Microbulbifer sp. A4B17: one gene and its partner. The protein of the gene in region 1 interacts with the protein of each later gene in a pairwise test. Links are inferred from orthologs where the notes say so. Each region holds a gene or a part of one and is shown in the gene's direction. Other genes may lie near its edges. The genes, in order: uvrA and uvrB.

Region 1 (3,695 bases):
CTCGTCGGAAACGGCGTGGTCTGCCGGTAATACCAGCAGTAAAGGATCAGTGCCGGACTCCAGTGCTGCCAGGGCAGCCAGGGCGATAGCCGGTGCAGTATTGCGCGCGCAGGGCTCCAGTAAAATGGACTGAGCACCGTGGCCGATTTCCTGCAATTGCTCGGCGGCGGCAAAGCGATGCTCTTCATTGCATACCAGTATCGGCGCCTGTAGTGGCTCAATGCCCTCCAGGCGCCTTAAAGTTGCCTGTAACATCGTCTCACCACCAATAAGGGGTAGGAACTGTTTAGGGTAGGCCTCACGCGAGAGTGGCCACAGGCGCGAGCCAGTGCCACCACAGAGAATCACAGGAATCATCGAATGCTATCTGCCTGAATGTCGGGTATTGCGAAAGACAATTTTCGCACATCAGGTGGCGAGTTTATACTTGACTGTTTTTCCGGCACCGCAGTTGTGATCGCCCCGCGCGGAGCAAGTCCGAGGCCCGGCCCAGTATTAGCAGCATATAGGTAGAGCGTGGACACGATTTATGTAAGGGGTGCTCGCACCCACAACCTGAAGAATATCGATCTGGACATTCCCCGCGATAAACTGATCGTTATCACCGGCCTGTCCGGTTCCGGCAAATCTTCCCTGGCCTTTGACACCCTTTACGCAGAGGGACAGCGCCGCTACGTGGAATCACTCTCCACTTACGCCCGTCAATTCCTGTCGATGATGGAAAAGCCGGATGTGGATACCGTCGAGGGATTGTCACCGGCCATTTCTATCGAGCAGAAGTCCACCTCTCACAACCCCCGCTCCACCGTGGGCACCATCACAGAAATCTATGACTACCTGCGACTGCTGTTCGCCCGGGTTGGAGAACCCCGCTGCCCCGAGCACGACGAACCTCTGCAAGCCCAGACGATCAGCCAGATGGTGGATCAGGTGCTGGCTTTACCGGAAGGCAGCAAGATTATGTTGCTGGCGCCGGTAGTTCGCGATCGAAAGGGTGAGCACCAGCACGTGTTTGAACAACTGCGCCGGGACGGGTTTGTGCGGGCACGGATCGACGGGGTTATCTGTGACCTGGACGACACCCCCAAACTGGATAAGCGCCGCAAGCACACCATTGAGGTGGTGGTAGACCGCTTTAAGGTTCGTGAGGATCTGCAACTGCGTTTGGCGGAATCCTTCGAAACCGCTCTGAATCTCACCGACGGTATCGCCTCCATCAGTTTTATGGATGGAGACCAGGAAGATCGTCTCTTCTCTGCCCGCCACGCCTGCCCCGTCTGTGACTACTCACTGGATGAGCTGGAACCGCGCCTGTTCTCCTTCAACAACCCCGCCGGTGCCTGCCCCAGCTGTGACGGCCTGGGCGTCAAACAGTTCTTTGATGAAGACAAGGTAATTATCGATTCGGAAAGCAGTATTTCCGAGGGCGCCATTCGCGGTTGGGACAGACGCAATATTTACTATTACCACATGCTCGACTCCCTCGCCGAGCACTACGGTTTCGATCTGGATAAGCCCTGGAAAAAATTACGCAAAGCCCACCGCAAGGTTATCCTGCAGGGCAGTGGCGACGAAGAAATCGACTTCAGCTACGTCAATGATCGCGGCGATGTCACCGTGCGCCAGCACACCTTCGAGGGCATTATCCCCAACTTCCAGCGCCGCTACCGGGATACCGAATCCCAATCGGTTCGGGAGGAATTAGCCAAGTATCTGAGCACACAAAAATGCCCAGAGTGTCACGGTACCCGCCTGCGCCGCGAGGCCCGTCATGTCTTTGTGGATAACCGCACCCTGGCACAAATCACTGAGCTGCCTGTAGGCGATGCGTTCGAGTACTTCGACCACGAGCTGACGTTTAAAGGCGCCCAGAAAGAGATTGCCGATAAGATTCTCAAAGAGCTGCGCGATCGATTCCGCTTCCTCGTCGATGTTGGCCTGAATTACCTGACCCTGAACCGCAGTGCAGAAACCCTCTCCGGCGGTGAAGCGCAGCGCATCCGTCTCGCCAGCCAGATCGGCGCCGGCCTCGTGGGCGTAATGTATATTCTCGACGAGCCATCTATCGGCCTACATCAGCGAGACAACGAGCGTCTGCTCAACACCCTCACTCACCTGCGCGATATCGGCAACACCGTTATCGTGGTAGAGCACGATGAGGATGCCATTCGCAGTGCCGACTTTATTGTCGATATTGGCCCCGGTGCCGGTGTCCATGGTGGAGAAGTCGTGGCAGCGGGTACCGCCGATAAAATTGCCAAGTGTAAAAAATCCCTCACCGGTCAATACCTCTCCGGCAAAAAGAAAATTGCCGTACCGGAAGAGCGCTACGTACCCGACTCGGACTATTTGCTGCGCCTCGAAGGCGCCAGTGGAAATAATTTACAGGACGTCGACCTTGAGATCCCGGTAGGATTACTTACCTGTGTTACCGGTGTATCGGGCTCTGGTAAATCCACCCTGATTAATACAACCCTCTATCCACTTGCAGCTACTGCACTTAACAAAGCAACAACCCTTAAAGCCTCCCCTTATAAGGAGGTGCACGGCCTGGAGCACTTCGACAAATGCGTGGATATTGATCAGAGTCCTATCGGGCGCACTCCTCGCTCAAACCCAGCAACTTATACCGGTATTTTTACCCCAATTCGCGACTTGTTTGCCGGCACCCAAGAGGCCCGTTCACGGGGCTATAAACCTGGACGCTTCAGCTTTAACGTCAAGGGTGGGCGCTGTGAAGCCTGCCAGGGCGATGGGGTGATTAAGGTGGAAATGCACTTCTTGCCGGATGTCTATGTACCCTGCGATACCTGCCACGGTAAACGCTACAACCGCGAGACCCTGGAGGTGCACTACAAGGGCAAGAATATCCACGAAGTATTGGAAATGACCGTGGAAGATGCACGGGAATTCTTTGACCCAGTGCCTGCAATCGCGAAGAAATTGCAAACCCTGATAGATGTAGGGCTCTCCTATATCAAGCTTGGTCAGGCTGCCACCACTCTCTCAGGAGGTGAAGCCCAACGGGTAAAACTCTCCCGCGAACTATCCAAACGGGACACTGGGCAAACCCTGTACATCCTCGACGAACCGACTACCGGCCTGCACTTTGCCGATATCCAATTACTACTGGATGTTCTACATCGCCTGCGCGATCACGGCAATACCATCGTAGTGATCGAACACAATCTGGATGTGATCAAAACTGCGGACTGGATAGTAGACCTGGGCCCGGAGGGTGGATCTGGCGGTGGACAAATTATTGCCACAGGGACACCTGAGGATGTCGCAGAAATGGACGTTTCCCATACCGGGCGTTTTCTAAAAACAATGCTGAACTGATTAAATAAGAAAGGATACCGAACTATCAATCGGCATCCTTTTTTATCAGCTCACTTGAAAATAACTAGTAGATAGGTGCAACAAGATATGAAGTTATTCAATCGCGACCGCTTAAATTTAGTGATCGCGGTAAGTGCAATTATGATTTCTCTGGCGTCCTTTTATGCCACCTATTTACAAGCCAGAGCTGCCAATCAACAAGTCAAAATAATGACAATGCCGGTTATTCAGTTCAGCCATGAGAACTATGACGAAGAGAGTAATCGAAACTTGATCACCTTTAACTTCCACAATGCCGGGTCCGGACCCGCCATCCTAAAGTCCGTTAGCTTCAAATATAAAAATACAGAATA
Region 2 (3,282 bases), 2.8 Mb from region 1 along the record:
TGAGGCTTTGCAGCTCCTGGTTTCGGATCTTAGGGATGCGTGCGGCTCTCATGATTGCGAGCAGGTCCGCAGGATTCTTTGCCGGGCAGTAAAAGGCTACTCACCCAAGCAGGGGTTGGTCGATGTTGTCTGGTCGAGGCAAGGGCAGGCACACAAAGCTAAAGGTCGAGCGACTGTTGAGGTGTTGCCTTTGACTGGGGAGGCCAGTTCGCGCTAGGAGGCTATTCTTGGCGGTCGCCCAACATGGCTGGCCGCTAATTGACAGCCTCGATGTGGGTTGAAAAAAATATTCAGAAAAAGAAAAAGCCCGGATAGATGAGATCTATCCGGGCTTTTGTTTGGCTCCGCCTGCTGGGCTCGAACCAGCGACCCAATGATTAACAGTCATTTGCTCTACCAACTGAGCTAAGGCGGAATTTAATCTAATTTATAGAGCGCAAATTAAGCTGCGCTTTGAAATTTGGCTCCGCCTGCTGGGCTCGAACCAGCGACCCAATGATTAACAGTCATTTGCTCTACCAACTGAGCTAAGGCGGAATATCTTTTCGGCAGTGCCGTTGAGATGGCGCGTATATTATAGAGCACTTCCGACCAGGTCAACCCCTTTTTTGATCTTTAACTAATTGATTTGTCAGGAAATTATTTTTTTGGCCGCGCGCAAAATGCCGCTGGCCTGAGTTGGGGAAGGTAGGACGCTATTCTCTTGTAATTGTGGGCCGTATGACGAGAGCCTACAATCCGATGTTGCATGAATGATTAAGCGGTTGGGGGAAGTGTATGGAGTCGCGACCTTTTAAGGTGGAATCCAAGTATCAGCCAGCGGGCGATCAGCCGCTGGCGATAGAGCAGTTGTCAGAGGGGATTGATGATGGCCTGAGCCATCAAACGCTGCTGGGTGTTACCGGTTCGGGTAAGACCTTCACTATGGCGAATATTATTGAGCGCCTGCAGCGGCCGGCCATTGTGATGGCTCACAATAAAACGCTGGCCGCTCAGCTCTACGGGGAGTTTAAAGAGTTTTTCCCCAAGAATGCGGTGGAGTATTTTGTCTCTTACTACGACTACTACCAGCCGGAAGCTTACGTCCCCTCTTCGGACACCTTTATCGAAAAAGATGCATCTGTAAACGAGCACATTGAGCAGATGCGCCTCTCGGCCACCAAGGCACTTATTGAGCGGCGCGACGTGGTTGTGGTTGCCACAGTTTCGGCAATTTACGGTTTGGGTGACCCCGACAAATATTTGAAGATGGTGCTGCATCTGGATCGCGGTGATCTCGTTGACCAGCGCACTATCCTCAGGCGTCTGGCAGAACTGCAATACACCCGCAACGATGCAGATTTCCGTCGCGCTACTTACCGGGTGCGTGGCGATATTATCGATATCTACCCGGCAGACTCCGATTTGGAAGCGGTGCGCCTGTCTCTTTTTGATGAAGAAATCGAAGAGATCACCCTGTTTGACCCCCTTACCGGAGAGCAGCTTAAGAAGGTGCCCCGGGTGACCATCTTTCCCAAGAGTCACTATGTGACGCCGCGAGAGACGATCGTCAGCGCTATCGATGAAATCAAAGATGAGCTGCGAGGGCGCCTGGAGCAACTGCGTGGTAACAACAAGCTGGTCGAAGCGCAGCGGCTAGATCAGCGTACCCGCTACGATGTGGAGATGATGCAGGAGCTTGGCTACTGCAATGGCGTAGAGAACTATTCCCGCTACCTCTCCGGTCGCGGTATTGGTCAGCCGCCGCCCACGCTTTTTGATTACCTGCCCAGTGATGCACTGTTATTTATCGATGAGAGTCACGTGACAGTGCCGCAAATCGGCGGTATGTATCGTGGAGACCGGTCGCGCAAGGAAACTTTGGTGGAGTATGGCTTTCGTCTGCCATCGGCCCTGGACAATCGTCCTCTCAAGTTTGAAGAGTGGGAGGGGTTGGCACCCCAGACGGTTTTTGTGTCCGCAACCCCGGGGGCCTATGAGCAAGAGAATGCGGGGCAGGTGGTCGAGCAGGTGGTTCGCCCGACCGGTCTGGTGGACCCGGAAGTTGAAGTTCGCCCAGCATTGACCCAGGTAGATGATGCCCTGTCTGAAATTCACCGTTGCGTAGATGCTGACCAGCGAGTGCTGATTACCGTATTGACCAAGCGGATGGCGGAAGACCTGACTGAATACCTCTCCGAAAGTGGCGTTCGTGTCCGCTACTTACACTCCGATATTGATACCGTCGAGCGAGTAGAGATTATCCGGGACCTGCGTATCGGAGAGTTTGACGTGCTAGTTGGTATTAACTTGCTGCGAGAAGGCCTGGATATGCCGGAAGTTGCCTTGGTGGCAATTTTCGATGCCGATAAAGAGGGCTTCCTTCGTTCCGATCGCTCGCTGATCCAGACCATTGGGCGGGCTGCGCGAAACCTGGAGGGGAGGGCGATTCTCTACGCGGACAAAGTCACCGGTTCCATGGAGCGTGCACTCGAAGAGACTCATCGCCGCCGCGAGAAGCAGTTGGCCTTTAACGAGGAGCACGGCATTACCCCCAAAGGTATCCGCAAAAGTGTGGCGGATATTCTGGAGGGAGCAGTGGCCCCCGGCGTGCCGAAGAAAGGGCGTCGCAAAGTTGCCGAGGGTAAAGGTGAATACAAGGTGGATGTCGAGGCCCTTACCGATAAGCAGCGCTGGGCCCGAATTGCCGAGCTGGAAGAGCAAATGTACCAGCATGCGAAGAACCTGGAATTTGAAGCAGCGGCAAAATTGCGCGATGAGATTACCCACTTAAAAGGTGTGGAATAATCCTTGCTGAAGGGCGGGACTTGGATCTACATTTTGATAGTCCCGCACTGCCTTGTTGGTGCTTGGTCGCTCTTAAAAAATTTCACACAAAAGTTCAGTAAGTTGTTGAAAACACTGAAAAGCGGTGCTAAAGTTCGCGCTCTTCACAGCACAGGGTTCCCCCGCTGTAGAGCTTTAGACCCGTAGCTCAGTTGGTTAGAGCGCTGCCTTGACATGGCAGAGGTCGGCGGTTCAAATCCGCCCGGGTCTACCACCTTTCAAAAGGATGGATTGCCCATCCCGATCAAGAGTTCCATGAATAAATTCATGGATAGTTTCATGCGGTCTTTGGTAGGGATCGCCACTGAGAACAAAGGATAAACAATGCCCGTTGTTACTCTCCCCGATGGTTCCCGTCGAGAATTTTCTGCTCCGGTTTCCGTACACGATGTAGCCGCTGATATCGGCCCAGGTTTGGCAAAAGCCGCACTTGCTGGCGTTGTAGACGGCAAGGAA

The links.
Region 2: the proteins of uvrA (region 1) and uvrB interact in binary tests that used the Escherichia coli proteins (3 or more experiments, as listed by UniProt). The link is inferred for Microbulbifer sp. A4B17 from one-to-one orthologs.

Annotation. Positions count from the first base shown.
Region 1 is NZ_CP029064.1:627,538-631,232, reverse strand. What follows is about bases 171-3,542. They hold uvrA (excinuclease ABC subunit UvrA), read left to right. Parts: upstream 171-516; coding sequence 517-3,342; downstream 3,343-3,542. Other genes in these bases: BTJ40_RS02855 (hypothetical protein), read left to right, coding at 3,430-3,542; BTJ40_RS02865 (mannose-1-phosphate guanylyltransferase/mannose-6-phosphate isomerase), read right to left, coding at 171-357. Also shown: more of BTJ40_RS02865, read right to left, coding at 1-170; more of BTJ40_RS02855, read left to right, coding at 3,543-3,695. UniProt on the Escherichia coli protein: The UvrABC repair system catalyzes the recognition and processing of DNA lesions. UvrA is an ATPase and a DNA-binding protein. A damage recognition complex composed of 2 UvrA and 2 UvrB subunits scans DNA for abnormalities.
Region 2 is NZ_CP029064.1:3,380,030-3,383,311, reverse strand. What follows is about bases 324-3,282. They hold uvrB (excinuclease ABC subunit UvrB), read left to right. Parts: upstream 324-777; coding sequence 778-2,787; downstream 2,788-3,282. Other genes in these bases: thrS (threonine--tRNA ligase), read left to right, coding at 3,151-3,282. Outside these bases: BTJ40_RS14955 (nucleoside-diphosphate sugar epimerase/dehydratase), read left to right, coding at 1-217. UniProt on the Escherichia coli protein: The UvrABC repair system catalyzes the recognition and processing of DNA lesions. A damage recognition complex composed of 2 UvrA and 2 UvrB subunits scans DNA for abnormalities.